2 linked regions of the Trichocoleus sp. FACHB-46 genome follow. The protein of the gene in region 2 binds, or shares a complex with, the protein of the main gene of each other region. Links are inferred from orthologs where the notes say so. Each region holds a gene or a part of one and is shown on either strand. Other genes may lie near its edges.

Region 1 (14,720 bases), on a different replicon or contig from region 2:
AGCGGCAACCGAACTAGATTGGCCCACGCTTGCCACCGCTCAACCGATCGTTTACGGCCTACCTCGTGGTGGAATTCCAGTCGCTGCTGCGATCGCCGAAAAACTCAACTGTCCCCTTGACGTAGTCATTGCCAAGAAAATCACTCGCCCCGAAGACCCAGAGCTAGCCATCGGAGCCGTTGCCGCCACAGGAGAAGTCTTGTGGACTCAGCCTCGACCTTGGCATCTTCATCGCACCAAAATTTATCAGACCGCCTTGCAAGCGACGCTAGAGAAAGCTCAACTACAACTGACTCAATTTGGCCCCATCCGTCCCCAGGTCGAACCCCAAGGAGCAATCGCCATTTTAGTAGACGACGGCATCGCTACAGGCATGACCATCGCCGTTGCTGCGCAAGCCCTCCGCCAACAGCAACCCGCCCAAATCTGGATTTGCGCCCCAGTCGCCCCCCTAGAACTGGTGAATTGGCTTCACCAATGGTGCGATCGCCTGATCCTCTTAGCCACTCCCGCAGAATTCTCCAGCGTCAGCCGTTTCTACCAAAATTTCCCCCAAGTAGAGCTATACGAAGCCATAGCTTGCTTACAAAACCAGTCCCATACGGGACTTTCAGCACAAATGAATACTTGTCCTCCTAGCCCTCCAATGCTGGAGGAAGCAGAGAGGAAATTTTCCTCAGCATTGGAGGGCGAAAGAGAGCAATAAAATATTTATACAGCGACCTAGCACGATACCAAGCAGCTAAAACTCCTTCTGGAGGAGGTCTGGAGGACGCAGCCGTCCTTCAGCGGGGGTTTGGGGGCGAGTGCCCCCAAGCTCTTGGTTCTGCCAGAGAACCTACGCAAAGCAACATAAATAACTCCCACCCCAAGGCAGGTAGCCAAATCAAAACAGTTGGACTATCCTACGGTCAGTTCTGAAACGCTTAACCCAAAACAGGTTCAAGCCATAATTAGCTGTAGTGATTAAAGTGGTGGCGAGATGAGACGCTGGCAATCTTGGTGGGACACCCTAGTAGTGGCGAGTAGCAGTAACCCACCGCAATTTGTGGAATTATTGATGCTCCTGTTAGCGATCGCCCTCCTACTCGTATGGGGAGCCAGCGATGTGGTCTGGGGCCTCACGAAAGGTTGGCCTTACTTAGTCCTGAGCTTAAGCTTCGCCATTGGAGCCGCCGTCTCCACTTTAGTCCGGGAAGCCCTCATCCCTTCCTCACAACCTCGGATTACCCAGGTCACTGCCGTCTTATTGCTGATTATCAGTTGCTATAGCTTCTCAGACTTGATGCGCTACTTTTAAGCCTGCGCAATCCATTCACGAGCTATTTCAGCAAAAACTAGCGTGCGGTTGTCGCCAAAATTTTTTGATAAAACTGAATCATTTGTTGAGCGATCGCAGGCCAGCTATAGTGCTGCAAAGCATAGGCTTTTGCTCGTTGGCCTCGACGTTGGCGCTCAGACGCATCCTTCAAAGCATCCTTGAGCAAATGAGTTAAAGCTGCTACCTCACAAGGCCCGACCCAGCCTGCCTCTGCCTGCCGCACTTCCTCACAGATATGCACTTGGTCTGAAATCACCACAGGCGTGCCCATTGCCATCGCTTCGGCTACCGCAATGCCAAAGTTTTCGTAGTAGGATGGCAGCACAAACAAATCAGCGCTTTGCAGCAAGGCAGCTTTCGTTTCTCCAGCGGCAAACCCAGTTACCGTCGTGTGGGGAACGAGCGAGGAAGCTTGAATTTGGCTCCGAATCGCCGCTTCGTAATCTGGATCTTGAGGATTCCCACCTGCTAGAACAAAATGAAATTCAATTTTTTCTGCCAGCAAAGTTTCTAGAGCAGGTAATAGCAGATCCAACCCCTTCTTAAGGTCAATTCGGGACATAAACAAAATGAGGGGGCGATCGCTGGGAATGCCCAACTGAGCGCGAATTGCTTCGGGGTGAGCAGACAACTCCGGTAAGCTCACACCCAACGGCATGACTAAATCTTTAGTAGTCAGCCCAAAACGTTCAGAAATTTTGGCTTCTTGAGCACTCGTAAAATGTATTGCCGCCGCCCCCGCCAAATTAGGCCGCTCTAGTAACGCTGCATATATCTGCTTTAGCTGCTTTTTCTTGCGTAGGTCAGCGGGATCAAGGGTTCCCAAGGGACGCAGTAAATAGGGCAACTTTTGCGATCGCGCGATCGTAGCTGCTGCTGTACTCACCGGAGAAAACAAGGCGTGAATATGGGCCAAGTCGAAGGAGTGAGCATGTTTAGCCAGCCATTGCAGCAAGTCCAAAGAGAATTTGTAGCGGCGGAAAGGTGAGCAGCGAAAATAGCGGATGTGATAGCCATCTTGTTCTACAGGGCGATCGAGGGGCACTTCTAAGGGAGCCTGGCCTGCATCGCCATTCGAGTCTGTAGTTAGGATCGTCACCTCTACACCCTGAGCAGCTAGGGCACCGGATAACCCCAACACCATCTGGCTCGGCCCTCCGTACACTAGCGAAATGGAAGGCACAATTTGCAAAACCCGCAGAGGCTGGTTCACGCGGCAAGCAACTCCTTGTAAAAGCTCAATAACTGGCTAGCCAAAGCGTGATTGGTGTACTGGTTAAGGACTCGTTCGTACCCTCGCTTCGCCAAGTTGGTTGCTAGCTCCGGTTGCTCCATCAACTGCCGCAAGCAATCTTGCAACGCTTCGGCATTTCCTTCCGGGAAGACTAAGCCCGCATCCCCAATCACATAGGGAATTTCCCCCGAATCCGAGCCAATCACCGGGACTTGGCAAGCCATTGCTTCAATCAGCACATGGCCGAATTGCTCTTTCCAGCCCACCGAGGTTAAGGTTTTGAACTGATAGGTGGTTTCCGAAGGCAGCACCAAGGTGCTCATTAAATTGATATATCGCTGCACCTGATCGTGCGGGACGCTCTCCACCCAAATCAACCGATCTGCCAAGCCTTCTTGCTGCGCCCAGTTAAAGAGAGTATCTTTTAGTGGCCCTCGGCCTAAGAGCATCCATTTCCAGGGGCGATCGCGCAGACCCGCCAAGGCTCTCCCTAGGGTTAGCAAGCCTTTTTCTTCCACAAAGCGCCCGACAAAACCTACCACAAACTCAGACGGTTGAATGCCAAGCTGAGCCGCTAGTTCTGGCTGAGGTTGGGGTCGAAATAAAGTTTCATCTACTCCCAATTGCGGCATCACACGGGCAGGGCCTTTGTAACCATGCTGCTGCAAGATTTCCACACCATCCTGATTCCCAGCTACCAACCCATCAGTATGGCGCAAGTTATAAGCTTCAATGGCGGAGATGGGAAACTTGAGGCTGTAAGGTAGATTCCACCAAGTAAAAAATAGGTTTTTAGCTTTTAGGCCTAGCAGACGGTTTAGCGTAATCAGTTGGCTATAGCCGATCGCCTTTGATCCCTGCTCTACTTGAATGATTTGGGGTCGAAACTGGCGTAGCAACGTGACCAGATCTTGACCAAAACAAAGTAGTCCTTGATTGTTCTGGCTCAAATTGGAAACCGGGACAATCCGGAACGGACCTTCTTGGCGAGGCTGAGTTTCAATAATGGTATTTTGCACGCCTCCAGGCCGCCACCGTTGAGGCACCACAATTGTTACCTCAACATCTGGCTCCAATCGGGCCAGCGATCGCAACTTCTCACAATTGAGATCAACGATATAGGTATGGCTAGCTACTAAAATTCTCATGGCTGTTTAGAATTTACTCGTTGAACCCTACCTTTACCTTTTAGCCTGAACCAAATCTGCTAAGACTTCATGGAGCTAACAGCTGTAGCTTGTTCATCTAACGATTGGTTGGCAACGGGTGCCTGTGTCACTCTAGCGTTCTGATCCAAGCGTGTATAGGTTTGACCATCATCCCAGATAGATTTAATCACAGTCCAAACAGCACTCAGGAATCCTAAGAAATAGAACCCCGCGCGACTTAGGATCTTTAGGGGAGAACCGCTCTTGTGGCAAGGTGGCCGACCTAGCACGTGACAGTCGAATAGGCGAGCAAACAAGCGTAGAGCTTGGATCGGGGTGAGATTCTTCAGCCCTAGCAAGAAGTGGTTGTGGTAGAAAGTGAGTTGATATTGCAGCGATCGCGTGCTGATATCGTGACAACCTCCCGTTTCTTCTCCTAAATGCACCAGATGAGCTTCTGGGTCGTACCAAATGCGGTAGCCCGTTTGGCGAATATGCAAGCAAAAGTCAGACTCCTCTCGCACAGCGCTACCTCGAAAGCGCTCATCAAAGTGCAGGCCATGCTGCTCAAACAGCTCCCGACGAAAGGACATATTACAGCCTCTCGCGGTCAACACTTGCTGAGGTTTAATCGTGTGAACCAAATCAATGTGATACCAGGCTATTCCTGGGTCCATCGCTTCGGGCGGCAAATATTCAATGACGCGAGTTTTCTTCGACTCAGTCAGCTTCATGCGATCGAAGACACGACCCGCCACAGCCCCCACATCTGGTTGTTCCACATAGTTGCGGGCATGCGTTGCTAGAAAACCAGGCGTAAGCTGCACATCATCATCAATGAACAAAATAATGTCACCTGTAGAGCGCCGCACGGCGTAGTTTCGCGCTCCGGGCAAGCTGGCCCAATCCACCCGGAACCACTGAATCTTGCCTGCTGTGGCTAGTTGCTCCAAGTAGGCTTCGGTCGCAGGCTCGTGAGTACAAGTTTGGTCTACCACCAACACTTCAAAGTTAGGGTAGTCCTGCGTCATGACATCCACTAGTGTGTCTCGCAAAGCCTCCTCACGACAATAGGTGGGAACAATCACCGAGATTAAAGGCCAAGCCATAACATCTGAATTTTTCATTGCAGTTTCAGTTTGGTTGGTCATCTAAGCTTGACTACTCACTAATTTTCTAGTCTGTTTGCGAATAAAAACTTCTGTTTTGACAAATAAAAATCCATAAATAGTAAGTAATAAACCTACTACTAAAACAGAGAAGCCGAGGTGAAGATAAGGGGGCAAATCAAGCAACTGATTGAGTCTACGCAAAGCCACCACAAAAAGCGGTTGATGAATTAAATATAGTTGATATGAGTAAAGTCCTAATAACGAAAGAAAGCTCATACCCCACTGTAGCGATCGCCATTGGCTCAAGAATTGGAGAAGCGCATAAAGTCCCAAGAATAGAATTGGCGAGAGTAGCACATCAAACCCAAACATATAAGTGATGTTAGCTTTGCCCAAAACCATTCCGGCACAAATTACAATACCAATCACAAAAGTACCAATAGCCGCTAGCCAATCAATTCTCCTAAAGGATTGCTTCTCAAAGTAAACAAACCCCCAGTACAAACCAAGGCAAAGTTGAAAAAAGTAGCTACCCAAGAAGTTATTTTGCAATAAAAACCAGAAACTCGGTGAACTCTGAGGTAGAACCCAACAAAGAGCCTTAGTTAGGGCAGCAACTAAAATCCCTAAGCCCAAAATCTTGACTGTCTGCCCTCGGCAAAAATAGAAAATTAGAGGAATGCTTAAATAAGCTTCTAGGATGACTGTAAAAAACCAAAAGCCAGGGTTGATCGATTGAAACTCATAACCTGCCAAACCAATACAGCTCAGGATAAAGTTCTGAATCGAGTTGATTTTTAAGTGGCCGAACCACTGATAGAGCATCAAACTAGATACAACCGCCAGAAAATAAGTAGGATACAGCCGAGAGATTCGCTTCTTTAACCACAATTTCCAATCTACCGATATCTCAGTTAAATTAGCTGTTTTCAAAGCTGAGGCTAAAGCATAGCTGGTATTAAACCCAGCCATGACAAAAAAGATATCAACCGCAGCGTAGCCGAAGCGAGCCCCATTTCGATCCAAAGCGACGACTAAATCAAAGCGCTCAGGGTAGTTTTGAAAAAAGTGGAATAAGATAACTGCTAAGATTGCAATTCCCTTGGTTTGGTCAATCCAATCTAATCTCTTTCTAACCACTTTAGTTTCACAATTCACGGCGGTTGATTTCCTTATAAAGTTGCTGTTGCTTTTTTCGATCGCCTACCTTTCTTCTTACTAACCAAATCCTCCGAGGCTTCTTTAAGTAATTTTTCCTGGCGATCTAATTCTGGCAACTTCAAAATCACGCCAGCAAAAAACCAGTAGTAAACAGCCACTGGGTCTACATCTAAGGGGTAGTAGTAAGTATTGAAGCTAATGAATAAGATGAAAACCCAGAAACTAGCTCCATAACTTCTCAAACTGCGATCGCGCACAGAGCGATAAGCCTTAAATGTAATAATGGTCAAGCTGATCGCTACTACCAAAAAAGCCAGCACTCCCAGCGGCCCAATTTCGTAAAGTAATTTAGGGTAATAGGTTTCAATGAGTTCCGAGTTGCCCAAAGAGCGGGCCGCATTCGTGGCTCGCCCCAAACCCTTGCCTAAAAAACCAGATCGCTCTGCGGCATATTCAAACTGCTGCATGATGAAGGCTTGAGGGGGTGAAGCTTCCCATCGTCCTTGAAAACTAGTAATCCGCTCTTGGACGACCTCCGGATTGGCTGCCATCGCAACGCTCAAAATCAGACCTAAGCCTGCGCCTATGGGAATAAAGCGCTTGAGGTTAGCGACTTGTCCCGTGAGGATTAGCAGAATCACTGTGGTCACTGGTACCAGTGCTAACGCAATTCTCTGGCCCGATAAGGTAGACATAATGAAGGTTGCTGCCATTGCTGACAACCCAGCATTCCGCCAAACAAACGAGGGATCGCTGAAGGCCGCAGCAAAGCTGATAAACCCGCTGGAAATGAGAAACCAACCCCACTGCCACGGGGCAACAAAGGTTCCAGGCAGGCGGATCTGCCCATGCTCAGGGCTATATAGCAGAGAGCCACCGACTAAGCATCTTGCGTCTAGAGAGGCCTTGAAGAGAGATGCTCCTGAGGCTACCGTTCCAGCACAACGGCCTGTCTTGAGGAAAGTGTATTGAATGAAGGCAAGACCGCAACATGCCAAAATCAACACAACATGAAGGCGCAGCAGGAAATGGAGGTCTTTTTTGTCTCGGATTAAGTAATAAGCACAGACGATTAAAGGGATATAACCCATCAAAACCTTGAGACCCAAAATTCCCATTGCAAATGGCTGCTCGGCTCCATTAGCCGCCATCTGTTGCGAGCCGTTAATAAAAGCTAGAACTAGTAAACAATAGGCAAACAAAATTCCCAATGCCGGCATGAGCTGCTTAGGAATTAGAAAAGGCAGACGCTCGCGCCGACAGTACTGAATAGTGCCAATGAGAGCTGGGATAAAGAAAGCGTCCTTAGCCAACTGGAGCAAAGGGCTATTGCCAATCGCATAGGTGATCGTTCCGCCAAAGGGTAGGTAGATAAGAAATCCCCACATTGCCTGACGCGGATACTTAAATGACAGGCTGAGGCAAAGCAGACCCACAGTTAAGCCAATTCCTGGCTTCGGATCTTCATTAATTACACCGAAACATAAGCCCGCAACTGCACACAGTAAAAGGGCAAAAATTGTGTAGTTAACGAGTTCTTTCCGGGCTTGGGCAGCTTTTCGTTTCTGAGCCAACCGCTCCTTCATCGTTAGCGGCGGGGCTTCGTCATTGAGAGCTTTTTGCTTTGACTTCAGTTTTGATTTGGGCATAGCAAAACTATGAGGCTGATCCTCTCCTTAACTTTGACTCGGAGCCTCGACGCGGAGCCACAACTAATTAGGTCAATCAATTAGTGGCATTTTCCGGCGGAGAAACTAGCGGTAGTTTCAGAGGCAATGTAGAGGGTTGTACCAATTGCGTAGATTCTTTCTGCGAGAACCCCAAATAAAGTTGAGAGACGGCTAGGGTATCGGCATCAGCAGTAGGGAGAGGGGCCTACCAATTGTGGCATCTGGGCTTCTGATCCGGCGACTGTTTGGCTTGGCTTTAAGAAGGCTTTAAACAACTGACCCCATTAACCTTAGAAAAACTTAATATTGACGTGCTTTTTTGCACACAAAAAAGCTTTTTTCAAGATCAGACTCGGCAAATCCAAGAATAGAGGGTTGCTGTAGTAGCTTTCGCTGCTTTCAACAACCCTCTACTTCCTAGCAAACTATCGAGCCGCTACCAGTGCTGCCAAAAAAATAAACTCTGAGTAGTGCTAAGTCAAATGCTCTTGTACAGCTAAAACTAGATTGTCTGTCCAGTAAGATGCCAACTCGGCACTAGCCGCTTCTACCATGACTCGAATCACAGGTTCGGTTCCAGAGGCTCGAACCAAAATTCGGCCTTGGTCTCCCATATGGGCTTCGGCTTGAGCGATCGCATTCTGCAAACCATCACAGTTTTGCCAGTTCAAACGGCGATCGCGATCCTCAACTCGCACATTCTTGAGTAGCTGGGGATAAGTTTGGAAGCTTTGATCGACTAAATCTGCCAAAGAAGTACCTGCCCCTCGCACCAGTGCTGCCAGGTGTAAAGCAGTTAGTAGGCCATCCCCACTGACGCTATAGTGCCGACAGAGAATGTGCCCCGATTGCTCGCCGCCTAACATGGCACCTTGGCGCAGCATTTCGGCGTGGACATATTGATCCCCTACGGCAGTACGCAGCAGTTTACCGCCTTGTTTTTCCCAAGCCCGCTCGAAGCCCAAGTTTGCCATTACCGTCGAAACGATGGTGTCGCCGGGTAACTCTTGCGCTTGACGTAGCGTTTGGCCCCAGAAATATAGAATATAGTCCCCATCCACAGTGCGGCCTTGAGCATCCACGGCCAGCACTCGGTCGGCATCACCATCAAAGGCAAAGCCGATATGAGCGTTATGCTGCTTCACTGCTGCCCGTAGCGGGTCAAGATGGGTGGAACCGCAGTTAACGTTAATGCGATCGCCGTCTGGACTGTCGTGGAGACAAATCACCTCAGCACCCATCGCCGTAAATACCTCAGGCGCTAAGTTCGCGGCTGCACCCCAAGCGAGATCCAAGACAATCCGCATGCCTTGCAAGTTCACGGCTGGAAGTAGCGGCTTGTGTAGCGACTCCACATACTTGCTCAATAGTTCTGGCCGATGGTAGTGCTGTCCCCAGCGATCGCCACCCTGGAGTTGCGGCTTCACATCTACCGCATTACCCCGGATCGCCGCTTCAATTTGAGCTTGGACTGCTAGGGTTAGCTTGGCTCCATCTGGGCCAAAAAACTTGATGCCGTTATCTTCTGGAGGATTGTGGCTGGCTGAGATCATGACACCACCCAGCGCCCCGGTGGTTTGAGCGAGATAAGCAACACTGGGAGTAGGGCACAGCCCTAAATTCCAAACTTCTAGGCCAGCAGCGGTCAAGCCCGCAGAGAGCGCCATCGCTAACATATCGCTAGAATTTCTGGAATCTTGGCCCAAAATGATCGGGCCTGATGTCGTCGTGTGAGATTGCAATACACGACCTGCCCAAAAACCCACTTGTAGCGCTAAAGGAGCGCTCAACAAATCACCCGCATGGCCTCGAATCCCATCAGTACCAAATAGCGGAGTAGCTGGTAGGTTGAGTTGAAGCGGTTGTTTTTGAATTGTGGGCTCAGAGGGGGCAGACTGTACCTTTGAAATCGAAATCGAAGCTAAGCTAGGACGTTGCGTCCGGGCAGGGGATGTGACCATAAATTTAAGCACTCCACTCACAACACACTCACAGTGGAGAATAGCACTTTCCCTCAGAGGCTGCTCTACTGCCAAGAGCATAAAGTGTACAGTCCAGCTATGAATCTGTAGGATTTTTCAAAATATTCAGTTTATACGTTTAAGTAACGCGCTACCGAGTGCATTTCCGGAGAAAAATATTTTTTAGTCAAATAGTAATGTTCAAACTTTACTATTTGACTAAACCAAGGAATAGACGGCTTTGCTGTATGTGTCGTATTAGCTAATCCAAGCGCGATCTAAAACGCGATCGCCATTTGGATTAGGGTTGTAGCCTGCATCTGCAAAGTCGTTGAGGAGCGGATTGGATCGTCCCTAGCTTGGTTTAGATCGCTTTAACAAATTCCTTTGCTGGCAATGCCGCTGAATTAGCAGAAGAAATCGCTTGAATTGGCAAGGTAATCATAAACTTTGCGCCTCGCCCTATCTCAGAAGTGACCTCAATTTTGCCGTGATGCTTTTCTATAACTTGGTAGCAAATCGCTAAGCCTAATCCTGTGCCTTGTCCCACGGGTTTGGTGGTAAAGAACGGATCAAATAGTTTGCTACTGAACTCGCTGGAAATACCTGGACCGTTATCTGCAATACAGATTTTTATTTGATTAAATTTCAGTACCTCAGTTTCAATGGTAATTTGCTTCCTCGCCTGATTTGATGGCGATACCAGTGCATCAATCGCATTATTTAGCAGATGCATGAACACTTGATTGAGCTGTGCTGGATAGCACTCCACTAAGGGCAGCTTGCTGTATTGCTTGACAATTGAAATCTCTGGAGCCAGCCGATGATTGAGAATTAACAGTGTGTTGTCGATACCTTCATGGATATCGACTGGCTTCATCTCTGCTTCATCTAAGCGCGAAAAGTTACGCAGCGATAGAACGAGTTGGCGAATCCGATCAGTTCCCGCTTGCATCGAAGTCAAAACTTTAGGCAAGTCATCCACTACAAACCCAACATCTAAATCAGCAATCTGCGCTTGGAGAACCGCAGGAGGATGAGGATATTGTTGCTGATAAAGCTGCACCAAGCTGATCAATTGCGTCATATAGGTGTTGGCATAGTTGAGATTGGCTGCCACGAAAGTAATGGGATTATTGATTTCGTGGGCAAATCCTGCCACCATTTGGCCCAAGCTCGACATTTTCTCGGTTTGAATCAACTGAGCTTGGGTTTGACGTAGCTCTTGCAGGGCTTGATGTAACTCATGAGCTTGAGATACCAGCTCGCCATTCAACTGTTGCAGGTGGTCGTGAGCCTCTGCCAACTGTTCATTCTTGCGCCAAAGTTCTGCTGTGCGTTCTTCTACTCGTTTCTCTAGCGTTTGATGTACGGTTTGCAGTTCGTGGGTATGCTCGGTGACGCACTGCATCAACCCATTCAAGGCCGCTGCTAACAAGCCGACTTCATCTTGGGTGGTAATAGGCGCTTGCAGCTCAAAGTTCGATTCCTTAGTGGCTCGCTGAGCTACCTTGGTGACAGACTCTAGGGGACGAGCGATCGCCCGACTCGTCAAAACTGCCAAAATAGCCGCAATGCTAACGGAAAGTACCATGCTTAGGGCAATGATTTCAGTCCGCAGGGTTTTGGCATCGGCTAAAGCCACTTCTGCCCGCTGCTGTTCCTGACGGTTGCTTTCAATCAGTTGAACTAAGTTATCTAAAAGACCATCAAACTTGAGCGAAGCTGCGCTAGTAGAAAACTGAAGCAACCAAGCCTGCCTAGCTTTGAGTTCTGTAGTTGAAAGCTCTTGGGGATTTGTCTCTCGCAGAAACACCTCCATTTGCTGGAAGTAGTCACGCACGATCCCCTGGCTTGATTGCAGAAACTGGGTGAGAGTAGGTGAATTCTCAGTTGCAGCTACAGATTGCAGGCTTGGCAGAATCTTCTGAGTTTTATCAATATGGCTGAGGAAATGATCGTGCTTAGCCTCAAACAGTGCGGGTTTCTCTAGGAGCGGCACAAACTCGTGGTGGTGCAAGCGCATATGCAGTACATTGCGTTGCAGCTCACTCAGCAGTTGCTCTTGCTTTACAGCGCGAGTGAGTTGTTTCTGCGCTTGGTTTTGGTAGTAGTCTCCCACCGTTAACCCAGCAGTTGTGCCTAGCAGGGCTACCCCGATCGCGACTGCATAGCCAGAGCCAATTTTGCGACGAATGCTTGCGCCATGCACCCACTGCTTCACCCTCTGAAAACTTGCTTCGGAAGTGAGCGATCGCTTATACAGATGCGGCTGAGGGACCGCGATTTCGTAGCTATGAGGAGAACTGGGGTTTTGAACCTGCATAGGCCTTGAGGCACAGAAAGAGGTTAGAGCGTATCTTCACCCTCCTTCGGAGGAATTACGGAAAATCCGTAAGTAATTCACCGATTCTTAAAATTAACTAGTTATCTTTACGTAAAGTAGCCATCTAAACGCCTACCTGAGATAACAGAACCTGCATCTGCCCCCAAGTTAGCCCTTGGGCTAAATAAACCGGGGATTGGGGTGTATAAGGGCTTTTTAAGCGATCGATCGCCACAATTTTGGCCCCCTCCGGTAACATCGGCACTTCGGGATCAAAAGCGGTAGGGCGTACGAGGGAACTGGAAAAGCCCTTAAAAATCGTAATTTCGTCTGGTTCTTCCTCAACTTCGGCATGAACAATCAAAACTTCTTGAGGGCGTTTGGTTGTGTACTGCTCCAAACGGTATCCAATCGAATTCATCACTGCCTCTGCTACGAAAATGCGTTTTCCTGAGATTGGGAGATATTTTTGCGGCCAAGGTAAAAAACTCTCCTAGAAGCCACTATAAGAACCATCAACATTTTCTGATGCAGTGAGCCACATGAATTAGCGATCGACTGAACCCATAATGATGTCGATGCTGCCTAAAATTGCCATAATATCAGCGATTTTGACTCCACGTAGTAAGTGAGGCAAGATTTGCAGATTGTTGAAATCAGCGGCGCGAATTTTCCAACGCCAAGGGAAAACGCTATCATCCCCAATTAAATAGACACCCAATTCACCTTTACCGCTCTCGACTCGGACATAGTGCTCTCCGGCAGGAACTTTAAAGGTGGGAGCGATTTTCTTGCCAATGAATTGGTAGTCAAACTCATTCCATTGAGATTTTGGGCCTGTAATGATTCTTTGAGCTTCTAGGTTTTCGTAAGGGCCACCGGGCAATCCCGCGATCGCTTGGCGCAAGATTTTGATCGACTCGCGCATTTCCCCTAAACGGACGCGGTAGCGAGCAAAGCAATCTCCTTCTGTCGCCCACTGCACGTCCCAGTCAAAGTCGTCATAACACTCATAGTGATCAACTTTGCGGAGATCCCATTTCACGCCAGTCGCTCGCAACATGGGGCCAGAAAGACCCCAATTCAAGGCTGCGGCTCGACCAATTGTGCCTACACCTTCAACCCGGTGGCGGAAGATTGGGTTGTTGGTTACGACCCGCTCGTACTCTTCTAAACGTGGCCCCAGATAATCACAAAAGTCTTGGCACTTATCTATCCAACCGTAGGGTAAGTCAGCGGCCACTCCGCCGATGCGGAAGTAGTTGTTGTTGACCATGCGGTAACCAGTCGCGGCTTCCCACAGGTCATAAATCATTTCTCGCTCGCGAAAAATCCAAATCGGTTGAGTACCCAATCCTAAATCATGCGCGAACGTCCCCAGCCACAGTAAGTGATTGGCAATGCGGTTCAGTTCCAGCATGATCACCCGGATATAGCTGGCGCGCTTGGGCACTGGGATATCTGCCAGCTTTTCGGGTGCATTCACCGTCACGGCTTCATTAAACATGCCCGCCCCATAGTCCCAACGACTGACGTAGGGCACGTACATAAGGTTGGTACGGTTCTCAGCAATCTTTTCCATGCCGCGATGCAGATAACCAATCACGGGTTCGCAATCTACCACCTCTTCGCCATCCAGGGTTACGACTAAGCGAAAGCAGCCGTGGGTGGTGGGATGATGTGGCCCCATGTTGAGAATCATGGGTTCGGTTTTGGTTTCAAGCTTGACCATAATTAGTCAAAAACCTCCCTATCAGGGTTGGCGGAATCGGCTCAATCGGTCAACGGCACCAACGCTGTCCAAATCGCAACCAATCTTGCTTGGCTAACAGCTCCAACTCGTAGCGTTGATTCAGAACCATAGAGCTGTTGAAATTGAGTTCTGAACTAAGAATTAATACTTAAGTTCTATGACTTTTACGGGAGCGATCGCCTCACCCAGCGAGGTGAACCTATGGAACATTACTGAACCTTGACTTGAACTAGCGACAGGAAAAGCCACAAAAAAATGGAGCAGGTTTTTCACCCACCCCATGCGATCGCTGGATTACAGCGTAGAAACTAATGTATGACTGGAGAGTTAGCGATCGACTGATCCCATAATGATGTCGATGCTACCCAAGATGGCGACAATATCCGCAACCTTCACGCCACGGACGATGTGAGGGAAAATTTGCAGGTTATTGAAGTCAGCCGCCCGAATCTTCCAACGCCAAGGGAAGACCGTGTCGTCCCCAACGATGTAAATTCCCAGTTCCCCTTTACCGCTCTCGACTCGGACGTAGTGTTCGCCAGAGGGGATTTTAAAGGTGGGGGCAATCTTCTTACCAATAAACTGGTAGTCAAACTCGTTCCACTCAGACTTGGGACCCGCAGACATCCGCTTGGCTTCTAGATTTTCGTAAGGGCCACCTGGCAATCCCGCGATCGCCTGACGAATAATCTTGACCGATTCACGCATCTCCCGAATCCGCACGATGTAGCGGGCAAAGCAATCGCCTGCGGTTTCCCACTGCACATCCCAGTCAAAGTCGTCGTAGCACTCGTAGTGATCAACTTTACGCAAATCCCATTTCACACCAGAAGCCCGCAGCATGGGACCAGAGAGACCCCAGTTAATTGCTTCTTGGCGGCTAATGGTGCCCAAGCCTTCAACCCGACGGCGGAAAATGGGGTTGTCGGTGATCAGGCGCTCGTACTCATCCACTTTGGGTAGGAAGTAATCGCAGAAGTCTTCGCACTTGTCTACCCAACCATAGGGCAAGTCAGCAGCAACTCCACCAATGC
Region 2 (14,854 bases):
CCAGAGCTTGATGCTTTTATCTTGACTACCGCTGGCTAAATACTGGCTATCGGGGCTAAAAGTGACTGAGCGCACCCAATCCGTATGACCACTCAGCGTCTTTAATAACTTTCCGGTACTGAGTTGCCAGATTTTTACTGTTTTGTCATTGCTGGCGCTGGCGACTAACTCTCCATCTGGGCTAATCGCCACCGATCGCACCCAGTGCTCATGACCTAATAGAGTTTGTGACAACTGTCCGGTTGTGAGATCCCAAATTTTTACAGTCCGGTCTCCGCTACCACTTACCAGTACTCGACTGTCTGGGCTAATGGCAAGCGATCGCACCCAGCGAGAATGCCCAGTCAAAGTTCGCACGCAACGCCAAGTTGGGGATGTTAAATCACTGGGCGTAGTTTCTGAGATCGACGGTAATGCTGAGCCTGCCTGATCAGCTGCGGTTGCTCTGTTTGAAGCTGGTGTGAGTGATAATGCTGGAGCCTGTAAATCTTGTAATGCTGCGATCGCGGATTGATAGCGTTTCTTCGTTGCGCTTTGCAACAGGCGATCGAGAATCTGACCCAAATCACCACTAATAGGTTGTTTGAGGTGAGGTTGCCACAGCCAAGTGCCTTCTTCGGTATCAAATAAATCTGAGGGATGGGTGTGAGTCAACAAGTAAATACAAGTGACCCCTAGACTGTAGAGATCGCTGGCAAAGATAGCCTTACCCATCGCTTGCTCGGGAGATACAAATGCGGGGCTGCCAATGCTAGTGCCCGTACGAGAAAGATCGGCGCTGCTAGCCGACTTTGCCGCCCCAAAATCCACTAAGACCAATTGTTGGTCAGTGCGGCGGCGAATAATATTTGTGGGTTTAATGTCGCGATGAATCACATGGTGTTCGTGGACAAATTGCAGCACTGGCAGCAGATCGCCCAGTAACTGCCGAATTTGGGTTTCGTTAAAGACACCGTTTTGAGCCACTTCTTGTTCTAGCGTGGCTCCGTCAATAAATTCTTGAATCAGATACTGAAACTGGTCCTGCTGAAAGTACGCCAGTAGCTCTGGAATCTGAGGGTGGTGGCCTAATTCTTCTAGCCGAACGGCTTCTAGCCGAAATAGCTCGGCTGCTTTAATCGGGTTACGAATGCTTTGGGGCAAGGGAAAACACTGCTTGATCACACAGCGCGGCTTGGAAGGCTTGTAGTCATCTAAAGCCAAAAAAGTTCTGCCAAAACCTCCCTGCCCAATGGGTTCGATGGCGCAGTAGCGATCGCCCAAAACAAGCTTAAAGCCACAAGTTTCACAGAACTTGGCTGGCTCTGCATGGTGCGGATTTCGACAAACCGGATTGAGGCAGTAGCGCATACCCTAGGAACCCAAGTTCACTGAGTTTATCCTACGCCGTTCCTCCAAATTTCCAGGTAGCTAAATGTGCTTTATCTGGCGATCGCAGCTGCAATCCTGAGAAACTCCAAGAAAATTGGCTGGAAACATCGCAACCAGGTTAAGTTGGAACTAACTCACCTGGGCGCAAGTTAGCCCACTTACCTGTTTCTTGCTTGAAGCTCTGACAGCCAACTACATCCCATTCCATCTGGATTTCATCCTCTGAGGAACGGATATTGACATTAATAGTAGGTTCAACCGCTTCAAAATCTGGTGTATTTGTGAGGTGAGGCTGTTGATGCTGCCCTTCGACTGCATGATACGTGGTGCAGCGATCTACGTAGTGGCAGTTCACACAAATGCACATGATCAGAACCTCTCCGTAGGTTGACAAGATGGGTTTACCAGACCCCGCATGTCTTTCTGTTACTCTAGCTTAGGCGAGTCAATTCTTGGCTAGCCGCTCGATTGATTTTTGTTTCCATGTACGCTACTTCTTCAATTTCTTTATCTGTTTTATCGCCTCAAACTTGGCCTTTTGGTTTGCAATGGTTGCCTCAGCCTGCCTATTTGGTGGGAGGTGTGGTGCGTGATGCGTTGCTCGGTCGTCATGCCGATTACCTAGACCTCGACTTTGTCATGCCAGAAAAGGCAGTGGAAACGGCTCAAGCGATCGCGCATCATCACAAGGCTGGCTTTGTTTTATTAGACGCAGAGCGGCAAATTGCCCGGGTGGTGTTTGAGCAAGCTACCGCAGATTTCGCGCAACAAATGGGGTCTAGCCTCGAAATTGATCTCCAGCGGCGGGACTTTACGGTGAATGCGATCGCCTACAACCCGCATACTGAAGAGTTGATTGATCCACTGGAAGGCTTTGTGGATTTGAAGCAAAGCTCGATCCGCATGGTAGCTTCGGAAAACTTGCGCGAAGACCCCCTACGTCTGTTGCGGGCTTATCGCCAAGCAGCTCAGTTGGGCTTTAGCCTAGACGCGGAAACGCGGGCTGTGATTCGTCAGTTTTCTCCTTACTTAAGCCAGGTTGCCGCCGAGCGCATCCAGTCGGAACTCAACTATTTATTTGGCAGCGTTCAGGGAACTCCGTGGTTGACCGCCGCCTGGCAAGATGGCTTGCTCCAAGCTTGGTTTCCTCAAGCCACTGCTCAAAGTCTGGCTCAAATTGCGGCGATCGATCGCTCAGCAATTAGTTTGGTGGCCGCTTGTCCTAGCTTCAAAGCTGAACTTTATGCCTCCCTACGCCACACAACCAAAGCTAGTCGTAAAGGCACTAAAAATTCATCTAGCGCCACGGGCAACAAATCTGCTAATAGCAACTCTGGTGTTGAGGCGGGAGCTGCTAAAGCCAAGCTTGCAGGCGATCATCGCACTTGGATCACGGTGGCCAAGCTAGCTAGTTTGCTGTCTCCAGACCTAGCGCAGGCTGAGGTAGAGTTATTGACCTTGAAATACAGCCGAGCCGAGATTCAAGCGGCCCTAACTATTATTAAGTTTTTGCCTCAGTTACAAGCAGTTAGCGTCACGGCTGGTTTGTCTTGTCGAGAGCAGTATTTTCTGTTTCAATCGGTCGGCCCTGTATTCCCAGCGCTGATGGTGCGGGCTTTAGCTGTAGGTGTACCGATATCAGTGCTATTGGGGCTGATTGAGCGTTTTCTAACTCCTGACGATCCAGTCGCGCATCCTATGCCTCTTGTCAGTGGTCAAGACCTAATGACGCATTTGAAGCTGGCTGCTGGCCCGCAAATTGGGCAACTTTTAGCTGAGATTCAGTTGGCACGAGCTGAGGGACTAATCACTACTCCAGCCAATGCCCTAGAATTGGCGGCCAAAATGACCAAACTGTGACTCTAATTGGCTTTGAAAGCTTGGCCTTTTTCGGTCAACAGCTTTGCCAACGGCTCTGTCAACCGCAATTCAGCTAAAATTAAAGGCTGAGCTGTTTGGGTGAGAGTCACAGATTAGGTTAGAGTAAACATCTGACCGATTTTTTTAGGCGTTCTGGTTTTTAGATCGCTGGCTTGAGATCGCTTCTCGCAAAAGTTTGGGAAAGCGATCGCTTTTCGCGTGGCAGATAGATTCAAAGAGGTAAACATGGCTAAACGCCGCAACTTAAAGAAAGAAAAAGCTCTCCGTAATGAAGCTTACGCTCGCAAATTCCGTAAGCGCACCAACAAAGGCCGCTTTGGCAAGAGACGCTTTGGTAATGACAACCGAGCTGAAGAAACTGAAACTGATCAAGAGGGCGCAAGAGACGGCGCTGAAGCGACAGACTAGTCTCCCAGGGTTTCCCATTGAGATGCAGTCAAGCTTGCTAAGAGCCTAAGTATGAAAGGCAATAGCAAGAAATTCCGGGTCATTGCTTGAAATTGCTTCAGCCCGTGGAATCGACAAAGTGACTGGAAATGGTATGCCAAAAGCTGGTTTCTGGCAGGGGTAGATTCCGAAGCTGATGATTAATTTCGGCTGCTGCTGCCAGTCCAGATTCTAAAGCGTTTTCGATCTGCATCCCCCCGCACCAGTCGCCACTACAAACGAGTGGTAAAGCGGTCGGGGCAACTAAACAAGGTGCTAGCCAACCCTGAGCAGGAAAGGCATAGCGCCAACGGTGAACTTGTAACCAGTCGGGGGCGTCGAGCCAAGCAAAGAAAGCTTGGGCGGCATAGTCTAAGAGTTGACGCCCCACTGCTGGTAAATCAGAAGTTTCTAAGTTTGTTTGAGCAAAGGCAGCACTGCTTTGGATGACGAAAGTGGGCGGCTGTGGTTCTGAGCCTTGACTGGGGCGTTTACTGTTCTCCAGGCTAATCCAATCAATCATTGAATCATCAGGACAGGTGACAGCTTGCCAAGCTGGGTTGTGAGTGGCTAAATCAGCTTGGCGATCGCGAGAATAACCTGCGATCGCAGTGATGCAAGGATGATATTGGACCGCGCGTAGAGTTTTGAAGAACTTATCAGCAGGTATTGTTTCTTCCAAAGGCTTGAGCAACGTCAGGGCTTGCGGGGCAGGAATCGCTACAACCACTGCCTGAGCAGCCAACGTTGTAGGAGTTGCAGCAGGATCACTGGTGTTTGCCAAAGTCAGTTGCCAAGTATTTTCTGGGGTCAAGGCGATCGCTTCTACTCGCTGGCTCCGCTGAATGTCTAATCCAGTTGCTAAAAATTTGGCGATCGCGCTCATGCCAGCGGGAGCTGTATAGCGAGGATAAATGTCTTGAGATTGCGGTGCATGCAGGTGGCGATCGCTCCCTAGTTCATAAACAGTATCTGTCCAAGTTCTTAGAATTTGGTTTTCGCACAAAACTGGAATGAGTTGGGCCAGATGCTCTCCTTGGGCACTGAGATGGCGGGCTCCATGATCCGTGCAAGTATCCTGCACCCGACGAGTGGCAATGCGGCCACCCAACCCCCGAGACTTTTCTACTAGGACAACGCGATAGCCCCATTGCCGCAACTGCTGAGCGCAACTAATGCCTGCAATGCCAGCTCCAACCACAGCAACATCAAACACGAATGTTGAGTCTCCTAGAGAATTTGCATCGGGCCAATAGCGAACAAGCCAACAGCGAACAGCCAATCGCTAAGAGTAGAATATGGGACAGCGGGGTTAACAGTGCAGTTGTGGAGGAATTTATGGCGGACGAGCTAAGAGCAGCCTTGGAGTTAGCGACTGAAGAAGAATTAGGTGAGCTAACTGAGATTTTGTTTCGCCGTAAGTTTAACCCAATTGACTACCTGTATACCCCGGACCCGATGGATGTGCAAAGCCAAGGGCGACAAGCTTGGCTAGATGCCTTAGAGCAACGCTTTCGGTTTTTAGCGGCAGATGGCATGACAGTGCTGCAAGGTCATGCCGATCGCATCACTTATCGCCAATGTTTAATTCAAGTTTGCCGCTACCTCAGAATTCCTTACTCCGAAGAATTATCAACTACTGACTTAGAAGCGGAAGTGTTTCTCAATCTGCTGAGTCGTGCCTGGAAACAACTATCGACCAAAGAAAAAGGAGCTTTGACGCTGCGGGTACAACAATCACTAGCTTGCTCTGAAATTCGGGATCAGCTACCTCTGGCAGTGCAGCAAGATCCAATGGGATTGCTGGTCAAGGGGGGTAGTGCTTTGGCGATTAGCTCAATTGTGCGTCCCATGTTGATGCAATTGATCGCAAAACAGTTTGCCTACCACTTTGCAACTTACCAAGTAGCCCAGCAAGCGATCGCGAAAGGTGGCGCTGTGGCAGCCGCTCAATTTGAAAGTTATGTAGCGCTACAAACCGCAAAACAAGGGATGGCTCTCAGTGCGGCTCGCTATGGCGTGACTCGCAGCGTTTTGGCTTTTGTGGGACCAGCGATGTGGGCTTTGTTTTTTGCGGATTTAGGCTGGCGGGCGATCGCAACTAACTATGGGCGGGTGATTCCCACTGTGTTTGCTTTGGCGCAAATTCGCTTGACTCGCGCCGATTGCCTTGAAGCGGCTTGGGAACCAGTGTAGGAAGCAACCTTGAACAAGTTATTCCACTTACAGACTCATCCGCAACGGCATCTGCAAATGCCTTGGCACTGGGTTCAAATTGGTTTGCTCCTGTTTCCTTTTAGCCCTTTGTTGGGTGGCTTGAGCTTGTTGGGAGCCGCGATCGCTACCTGGATTAAGCAAGCTACTTGGATCAAACGCCGTCCTTTTAATCGGGGTTTGGCGGTTCTGAGCTTGTGGTTTGTGGTGGCAGCAATTTTTGCTTACGATCGCACTGCGGCACTCTTGGGCTTGGCTAACTTCTTACCGCTATTCTTTTTATTTACAGCCCTCAGTACGCTGATTCAAACGCCTGCTCAACTACGACAGCTCGCTTGGGTCTTGGTTTTAACCTCAGTGCCCGTGGTCATTATTGGCTTGGGTCAGCAGTTTTGGGGCTGGGCAGGACATTTACGTTTGCTGGGAATTATTGTCGATCTGGGTGTGGAACGAGGCGGCAATCCTTTGGGTCGCATGTCTTCGATTTTTGCCTATGCCAATGTCTTAGCTAATTACTTGGTGATTGCGTTTATTTTGGCAATTGGACTGTGGATCGATGCGTTTCCAGGCCGTAGGAGCCAGTCGCAATCAATTGCGGAACCTGCGATCGCGGCACTATCTGAGGAGCCCTATCCTGCCCTAAACGCTTCCACTTCATCAAGTATCGCTTGGGGGCGTTGGTGCTTTTTAGCTGCCGTCGTGCTGGGGAATGCGATCGCGCTTCTCCTCACGAACTCCCGCAATGCTTGGGTCTTAGCAGGCTTGGCTTGCCTAACTTATGCTTTGTATCTCGGTTGGCGCTGGCTAGTAATTGCGGTTGGTATAGCTGTTACTGGTATTGGCGGAGCAGCTTTTGGCCCTGCGGTCATCAAGGCTCCACTCAGGCTGATTGTTCCAGCGTTTCTCTGGGCAAGACTGTCGGATGAGTTGTATCCCAATCGCCCTGTCGCCACCCTCCGGGCAACCCAATGGCAGTTTGCTTGGTCTCTAGCCGAGCAGCGGCCTTTCACAGGTTGGGGCTTACGCAACTTTACCCCGCTGTATCAAGCCAAGTGGCAAGTCTTTATGGGCCATCCTCACAGTTTGCCGTTGATGTTGATGGCAGAGACAGGGGTGTTCGCGACCTTGCTACTGGTGGGATTAGTGGGCTGGATGGTGTATCGTGGCGTGCGGTTGTTCCTGTCTTGGAATCCTGCCTCAGATCCTTTGCAGCAAAGCGATCGCCTGATTTTATTTACCTATTTAGTAGCGTTCTTAGCTTGCAGCTTATTCAACTTATTTGATGTCACTCTGTTTGATATCCGCATCAATGTTTTAGGCTGGTTGCTGTTAGCCGCCATTTGTGGCTTAGTAGAGCGACAGCAAGCTGGAGCTAGGAATTTTAGCGAGGAACCTGGTTAGAATAATCAAAAGCTAGGTAGGGTGGGAACTCGCGTGACTCAAGATGGAGCAACGCCAAATCAGGTGAATCAAGGGTCGCCATTGCCAAAAACTGCGGCTCCTAATTACTACGCCCTGCTAGGATTGCATCCTTCCGCATCACCGCAACAAATCCGGCGAGCTTATCGCGATTTGAGCAAACAATTGCATCCCGATACCACCATATTGCCTCCGGCGATCGCCACAGCAAAGTTTCAGCAACTCAATGAAGCCTATGCTACCGTCAGTAATCCGGAGCGTCGTGTTGCTTACGACCTCAAAATTGGCTATTCCCGTTTGCATGTGATGCAAGCCCCAGCGGACCTTAACCGTTCTGCCTCACAATCTCGGCGCTATTCTTCCTCTGCCTATCTAGACCCTACCGATCGGCCCCTGTCACCCGGAGAAATCTTTGCTTTATTTATCTTGGGTGTCACGTTTGTAGCTTGCTTAATGCTAGCGATCGCGATTGGTCTAACGAGAGGCGATATTGCCTTTCATCCTTTGCAATTGCAGAGTCAGAGTGCTCCTAGTGAGCAAATTGAGACAGCGAGATCAGAACTGGCAGCTCCATCTGCTAAGGTTTTAGATTCTGATGCCAATCAAAAAAATTCTCAGTTGTAGGAGTGAATGGTTATTCGCCCCTACGAGGGTCTACAAATCCAATTTAGAGAATTGGTAGTATTCCTGAGTTGCTTCTTGAGGCTCATTCTGTGCACAATTTTGGTCTACGCAATCTTTGAGATTTATGACGCTACCTTCTAGTGACACTCCCCTCTATAATCACTCCCTACCAGACCTTGAAACTTGGTTAACTGAACAAGGTTGCGAACAAGACCCAGCAGAACTTCACTGCTGGCGTATAGCAAAACCCGCATGGAAAGCCGAGTTGTATCTAGATGTAGACCAACTGACAGTACGTTATCTGGAAGTGGGAGGGGAGGCGATTCAGCGCTCCTTTAAGTATTTGCTCAGCCGCCAGGATGTGGAAGATGCCATTTTCTCGGGGCCTTAGTTAGCTACAGCTTTAATTGATTCACCTCACGGCTTAGAGCTTGCCAAAGCGACGATGCCGTTGTTGATAAGCGCATAAAGCTTGGTGGAACTCGGCGCGATCGAAGTCAGGCCAGAGCGTATCTGTCACATAAAGCTCGGAATAAGCCATCTGCCAAAGCAAAAAATTGCTCAGTCGCATTTCGCCACTGGTCCGAATTAGCAAGTCAGGATCGCCCACGCCTGCGGTATAGAGATGCCGCTCAAACACTGCCTCATCAATATCTTCTGGTTGCAAGTGTCCCTGCTGAACTTGAGTGGCGATCGCTCGACAAGCTTGCAAAATTTCTTGCCGCCCTCCATAGTTGGTGGCAACCGTAAAGTGAATGCCAGAATTATTCCGAGTTTCAGCCATAGAGCGCTCAATCTCGGCTCGCAGAGATTGGGGTAGCGCGTCCAAATTACCCACAAAAGTAATGCGGACATTTTCTCGCATCATTTCCCGGAGTTCTTGCCGCAACACCCGCTCGAACAGTGTCATCAAAAAGTCAACTTCTTCAAACGGTCGCCCCCAATTTTCTGTCGAAAAGGCATAGGCCGTTAGAGCTTGAACTCCCCAATCGCGACAGCAGCGCAACAGATCCTTAAGCGCGTCTACTCCTCGGCGGTGGCCCATGATCCGAGGTAGACCTTGGCGCTTAGCCCAGCGACCATTGCCATCCATGATTACAGCTACATGCTTAGGCAGCCGCTCTCGATCTAGATCAGCAGGCAGATCTTGTAAGATGGTTGGCTTTGCAGTCATTTTTTTTCCCGAGAGGCCGAAGAGGGCAAACGAAGTAAACGTGAAATGAGTGCCAATCCTTGAGACCCAATTTGACGACCAAAGTTGCGTAAATCTGAGGCAACTGCTTCGCGGTCAACGGATGGGGAGAAGCTTGCTTCTAAGAGTTCTTTCAGTTTACTGCTGGTCAGGGGCCGATTGAGTGTTCCCCTTTCTGCTAGGGAAATCGACCCTGTTTCTTCAGATACAACAATACACATACAATTTTCGATTCGCTCAGTGATTCCCATCGCGGCTCGGTGGCGTGTGCCTAATTGCCGGGAAGCAGTACGCTCTGAGATGGGTAAAATGACGCCAGCAGCCATGATGCGGGAAGCTCGGATTAAAACCGCACCATCATGAAGCAGGGTAGTGGGTTGGAACAAGGTCTGGATGAGTTCTTTAGAAACTTCAGCGTTCAACCTCACGCCTGGCACCGAAAAATCGCGCTCATCAATCGGAGCACTGGTTTCTAAAATCAATAGCGCTCCGATGCGGTTTTGGGAAAGTTCTTTGACTGCATCGACAATCTCATCAATGACATTGTCAGGTTTGGGAATAGCGCGGCGTGAAGGTTGAAACAATTGCAGAATTTCACCCCGCCCCAACTGCTCTAGAAAGCGGCGAAATTCTGCTTGCAAGATAAAGGCCATTGAGACAGCTGAGCCAATCACCAAGCTGTTCAAGACAAAACTCAAAAGTTTGAGTTTCAAGTTAGTGCTGACGGCTGCGGCTAGCATTAGGATAATGAATCCCCGTACCATCCACAGTGTCCGGCGCTCACCAATAATGATGAGCACCATATACGTCAGGAGTAGCACCAGTCCAATATCAATAATTTGAAGCAGCAAAGACTGAGTCCAACCTGGATCAGCCAGCCATCGCTTCCACAATTGTCCCATCAGAACCTGAATTACGCTTGCGCCTCAACGGGGACAACTGAGAGGCTGTGCAGCCTTCTAGCCTCCCAGTTGCCAGTCAAGAATATTTCGGTTAAGCCTTGTGCAAGTCACTGCATGGCCACCTGATCGTGAAGAAACTAGCAAGCTAGCTCTAAATCAGGTTAGCGGGTTAGGCCGTTAATCCGCTCAGGCGCTCTGGTAGGCGATCCTGTCGAATTAAATCTTGGTAAGTTTCCCGCTGCAGGATCAGGTTGGCTTCTCCAGCTCTAACTAAAACTGCTGCCGGACGAGGCAACCGATTGTAGTTAGAAGCCATGCTGTAATTGTAGGCTCCTGTGCCCATTACGACGAGAGTATCACCGGGTTCCGTTTGGGGCAGACTGGCTTCTTTGATCAAGATATCGCCGGATTCACAATGCTTGCCCGCGATCGCCACTGTCTCAGACATGGCTGCTGACATTTTGTTCGCGACTACGGCCCGATAAACTGATTGGTAGGTGATCGGTCTTGGGTTGTCAGACATGCCACCGTCCACAGTGACGTAGGTGCGAATGTCAGGCACTGTCTTCTGGCTACCTATCGTGTAGGCCGTAATGCAAGTGGGACCGACGAGCGATCGCCCTGGTTCGGAAAGGAGTTTGGGTAGGGCGATATTTTGGGCTTGGCAAGCTGCCGCGATCGCCTCACTGATCACCTTCACCCAAGCGTCAATGCTGGGTGGGTCATCGGATTCGGTGTAGCGAATCCCTAAACCACCGCCAATGTTGAGCTCTTGAATGGAGAGACCATAACCTGCAGCTTTAGTCAGCCACTGTACCATCACTCCTGCCAAGTCTTGGTGAGGTTGCAGCTCAAAAATTTGGGAACCGATATGAGCATGCAATCCAGCACAATTTAATGTGGGCTGCTGACTAACGAAGGTAAAGACTTCATCCAGTTGGTTGGGATCAAAGCCGAACTTGCTGTCTAGGTGCCCGGTGCGAATGTATTCGTGGGTATGGCACTCGATCCCAGGCGTCAAGCGCAACAAAATGCGGATGGGTGTTTCTTTGGCTGGCATGCCTGCAAGGGTTTGCAGTTCTAGCCAGTTATCGACCACAATGTTGCAACCCGATTCCACCGCAAACTCAAGTTCTGCAACTGATTTGTTATTGCCGTGAAAATAGAGCTTGTCGGGGCTGACTCTTGCTTGCAGTGCCGTGTACAGCTCGCCGCCAGAAACGACATCAATGCCTAATCCTTCACTGGCCGCGATCGCGCAGATGGCTAGACAACTCCAAGCTTTGGAGGCATAAAGAACCTGAGATTCGCCGGGGTAATATTGCTTAAAAGCATCACGGTATTGGCGGCAGGTTGTGCGTAGCGTTTCTTCATCCACAACGTACAGTGGCGAACCAAACTGCTGCACCAGTTCCGTAACGTCACAACCCCCAACTTCCAAGTGATCCTGCCCATTGACTTGAGCGGTCAGGGGCAAAAGGAATTGGTTTGGGGATCGGGTTGCCGCAGCATCTCCAGGGGCAGGTAAATACTGACGGCCAGAGTTCTGAACCTCCACAGAGTAAGTCGATACCATTGCGTAATAGTTGTCCTTGGTTAGTTGACAGGCGTGAGTGCGTCTTGTTTCTCAGTGTACAATTGAGGGCTGTGCATCCAGAGCTTTCGACCCAGACTTCTCGTGAATTTCCTGGATCTCCAATCATTAACTCCAGAATTGTTGCCCGCCACTCTAGTCCTCGATCAGTTGTGTTTCGGGGGCCTATGGACTTTGGAGGGTTATCGAAGAGAACTAGAGAGCCCAAACAGTGAATTATTAGTCCTGCAAACCAGCCAAGCTCACCAAACTTTAGAGAAACAGCCTATAGAGCCTATAGAACTGGGGTCTAAAGATGATCCTGCTGCTCCACTAGTTGGTTTGGGGTGCTTTTGGGCGATCGTCGATGAAGCTCACATCACCATCGTAGCGGTGCATCCTAACTATCAAGCTCAAGGACTGGGCCAAACTCTCTTGTATGCGCTCCTTAAAAAAGCGCGACAACGAGGTTTAGATCGAGCCACTCTAGAAGTTCGCGCCTCTAATCAACCTGCATTGTTACTTTATGAGAAGTTTGGCTTCCAAGAAGCAGGGCGGCGACGGCGTTATTACGAAGAAACCGGGGAAGATGCCTTGATTTTGTGGCGTGGTGGGCTACAATCACCTGAGTTTGGTCAAGCACTTATAGATTGGCAAGCTCAGGTTCAGGCTCGGCTACACCAAGCAGGTTGGCACTTGCGGGGACTGGGCAATCCTTGAGCTTGAAGAACTTGGGGCTTACCCCTTGACTTTGTAACAAATCTTTGTCCAAAATCTCCCTTCGGAAGTAAATATTCAAAAACTTCAGCGATCGCCACCTTGAATTGGGATCGCTCGGTCTGTATTGCTGCTATCTTGCGGATGATAGCAGCAAAATTTCCCTATGCTAAAATCAGCGTACCGGCAACGCAGCAGGTGATGGATACACGCCATGTTTGAACGCTTTACAGAGAAAGCCATTAAGGTAATTATGTTGGCCCAAGAAGAGGCTCGCCGCCTTGGGCACAACTTTGTAGGTACAGAACAGATCCTCCTGGGTCTAATTGGAGAAGGGACCGGCGTCGCCGCCAAAGTACTGAAGTCTATGGGTGTCAATCTCAAAGACGCTCGGATTGAAGTAGAAAAAATCATTGGTCGAGGTTCTGGCTTCGTTGCTGTAGAAATTCCGTTCACTCCTCGCGCCAAACGTGTCTTAGAACTGTCCTTGGAAGAAGCTCGGCAGTTGGGACACAACTACATTGGCACCGAACACCTGCTCTTAGGTCTGATTCGGGAGGGCGAAGGCGTTGCAGCTAGAGTGCTGGAAAATCTTGGAGTTGACCTCTCCAAGGTACGGACACAAGTCATCCGTATGTTGGGTGAAACCGCAGAAGTTTCAACCACGCCAGGGGGCGGTCGGACGAAGACTCCTACCCTGGATGAATTTGGCTCTAACCTGACCCAAATGGCAGCGGAAGGAAAGCTCGATCCCGTTGTAGGTCGTCAGAAAGAGATTGAGCGCGTCATCCAAATCTTGGGCCGTCGGACCAAAAACAACCCAGTCTTGATTGGGGAGCCAGGGGTCGGTAAGACGGCGATCGCCGAAGGTTTGGCCCAGCGCATCGCTAACAACGATATTCCAGACATTCTGGAAGACAAGCGTGTGGTTACACTCGATATTGGTTTGCTGGTAGCAGGCACCAAGTATCGAGGTGAGTTTGAAGAACGCTTGAAGAAAATCATGGATGAAATCCGTTCTGCCGGAAATGTCATCCTGGTAATCGATGAAGTTCACACCTTGATTGGTGCAGGGGCGGCTGAAGGCGCGATCGACGCAGCCAACATCCTCAAACCTGCCTTAGCTAGAGGTGAGCTGCAATGTATTGGTGCTACCACCTTGGATGAATACCGCAAGCACATTGAGCGGGATGCTGCGCTAGAGCGTCGCTTCCAGCCTGTGATGGTGGGTGAACCCAGCGTGGATGAAACCATCGAAATCCTACGCGGTTTGCGTGAGCGCTACGAACAGCACCATAAGCTAAAAATTTCTGATGCTGCCTTAGACGCTGCGGCTAAGCTGTCGGATCGCTACATTTCCGATCGCTTCCTGCCTGACAAGGCAATTGACTTGATTGATGAGGCGGGCTCTAGAGTCCGTTTACTTAACTCGCAATTACCTCCTGCTGCTAAAGAACTCGATAAGGAACTTCGTCAAGTTCTGAAAGAGAAAGATGATGCAGTGCGGGCACAGGACTTTGATCGAGCGGGTGAGTTGCGCGATCGCGAAATGGAAATCAAAACTGAAATCCGGTCGATCGCTCAAACCAAGAAGGCTGAACCTGGCAATGAAGATGCTTCTCCAATGGTGGATGAAGAAGACATTGCTCATATCGTGGCTTCTTGGACAGGTGTCCCTGTGAACAAGCTCACCGAGTCTGAGTCTGAAAAGCTGCTCCACATGGAAGACACCTTGCATGGGCGCTTAATTGGACAGGACGAAGCGGTTAAGGCTGTGTCTCGTGCCATTCGTCGAGCACGAGTTGGCTTGAAGAACCCCAACCGCCCGATCGCTAGCTTTATCTTCTCTGGTCCTACCGGGGTTGGTAAGACTGAGTTGACCAAGTCGTTGGCAGCTTACTTCTTTGGTTCCGAAGATGCCATGATCCGTCTTGACATGTCGGAATACATGGAGCGTCATACCGTTTCCAAGCTAATCGGTTCGCCTCCGGGCTACGTTGGCTATAACGAAGGCGGTCAGCTGACCGAAGCAGTCCGTCGTCGGCCTTACACAGTGGTGCTGTTCGATGAAATCGAGAAAGCCCACCCCGACGTGTTTAACATGCTGTTGCAAATCTTGGAAGATGGTCGCCTGACCGATGCCAAGGGCCGCACAGTAGACTTCAAGAACACGCTGCTGATCATGACCTCCAACATCGGTTCCAAGGTGATTGAGAAGGGTGGCGGTGGTCTTGGCTTTGAGTTCTCGGCAGAGAGCCAGGCTGATTCTCAGTACAACCGCATCCGCTCGCTGGTCAACGAAGAACTGAAACAGTACTTCCGTCCAGAATTCCTCAACCGTCTTGACGAGATTATTGTCTTCCGTCAACTGACGAAGGACGAAGTCAAGGAAATCGCGGACATCATGTTGAACGAGGTCTTCCGCCGTCTCGGCGAGCAAGGCATCACGCTGGAAGTCACTGAGCGGTTCAAGGATCGGTTAGTGGAAGAAGGTTACAACCCCAGCTATGGTGCTAGACCGTTACGTCGAGCCAT

What was found.
Region 1: the proteins of cdaA (region 2) and glmM are in contact, whole or in part, in a crystal structure (PDB 7OJS), measured with the Bacillus subtilis proteins. The link is inferred for Trichocoleus sp. FACHB-46 from one-to-one orthologs.

The regions. Positions count from the first base shown.
Region 1 is NZ_JACJOD010000022.1:132,616-147,335, forward strand. The notes cover bases 7,364-10,223. They hold glmM (phosphoglucosamine mutase), read right to left. Parts: upstream 9,608-10,223; coding sequence 8,120-9,607; downstream 7,364-8,119. Other genes in these bases: hpsL (hormogonium polysaccharide biosynthesis protein HpsL), read right to left, coding at 7,364-7,625; H6F72_RS12755 (sensor histidine kinase), read right to left, coding at 9,972-10,223. Outside these bases: H6F72_RS12715 (phosphoribosyltransferase), read left to right, coding at 1-706; H6F72_RS12720 (hypothetical protein), read left to right, coding at 983-1,300; hormogonium polysaccharide biosynthesis glycosyltransferase HpsP, read right to left, coding at 1,338-2,534; hormogonium polysaccharide biosynthesis glycosyltransferase HpsO, read right to left, coding at 2,531-3,703; hormogonium polysaccharide biosynthesis glycosyltransferase HpsN, read right to left, coding at 3,763-4,830; H6F72_RS12740 (acyltransferase), read right to left, coding at 4,855-5,955; more of hpsL, read right to left, coding at 5,988-7,363; more of H6F72_RS12755, read right to left, coding at 10,224-11,933; H6F72_RS12760 (hypothetical protein), read right to left, coding at 12,058-12,354; H6F72_RS12765 (NAD(P)H-quinone oxidoreductase subunit H), read right to left, coding at 12,481-13,665; H6F72_RS12770 (NAD(P)H-quinone oxidoreductase subunit H), read right to left, coding at 14,014-14,720. UniProt on the Bacillus subtilis protein: Catalyzes the conversion of glucosamine-6-phosphate to glucosamine-1-phosphate. Glucosamine-1-phosphate is used for cell wall biosynthesis.
Region 2 is NZ_JACJOD010000006.1:388,386-403,239, forward strand. Bases 8,068-11,061 are described here. They hold cdaA (diadenylate cyclase CdaA), read right to left. Parts: upstream 10,030-11,061; coding sequence 9,106-10,029; downstream 8,068-9,105. Other genes in these bases: H6F72_RS02055 (DUF3143 domain-containing protein), read left to right, coding at 8,068-8,326; H6F72_RS02060 (isoprenyl transferase), read right to left, coding at 8,360-9,109; lysA (diaminopimelate decarboxylase), read right to left, coding at 10,199-11,061. In the rest of the region: H6F72_RS02015 (serine/threonine-protein kinase), read right to left, coding at 1-1,350; H6F72_RS02020 (Ycf34 family protein), read right to left, coding at 1,490-1,738; H6F72_RS02025 (CCA tRNA nucleotidyltransferase), read left to right, coding at 1,855-3,231; H6F72_RS02030 (hypothetical protein), read left to right, coding at 3,478-3,660; H6F72_RS02035 (FAD-dependent oxidoreductase), read right to left, coding at 3,758-4,894; H6F72_RS02040 (YaaW family protein), read left to right, coding at 4,897-5,874; H6F72_RS02045 (O-antigen ligase), read left to right, coding at 5,884-7,293; H6F72_RS02050 (J domain-containing protein), read left to right, coding at 7,327-7,935; more of H6F72_RS02055, read left to right, coding at 8,060-8,067; more of lysA, read right to left, coding at 11,062-11,605; rimI (ribosomal protein S18-alanine N-acetyltransferase), read left to right, coding at 11,708-12,322; H6F72_RS02080 (ATP-dependent Clp protease ATP-binding subunit), read left to right, coding at 12,534-14,854. UniProt on the Bacillus subtilis protein: One of 3 paralogous diadenylate cyclases (DAC) in this bacteria, catalyzing the condensation of 2 ATP molecules into cyclic di-AMP (c-di-AMP). Upon expression in E.coli leads to c-di-AMP synthesis.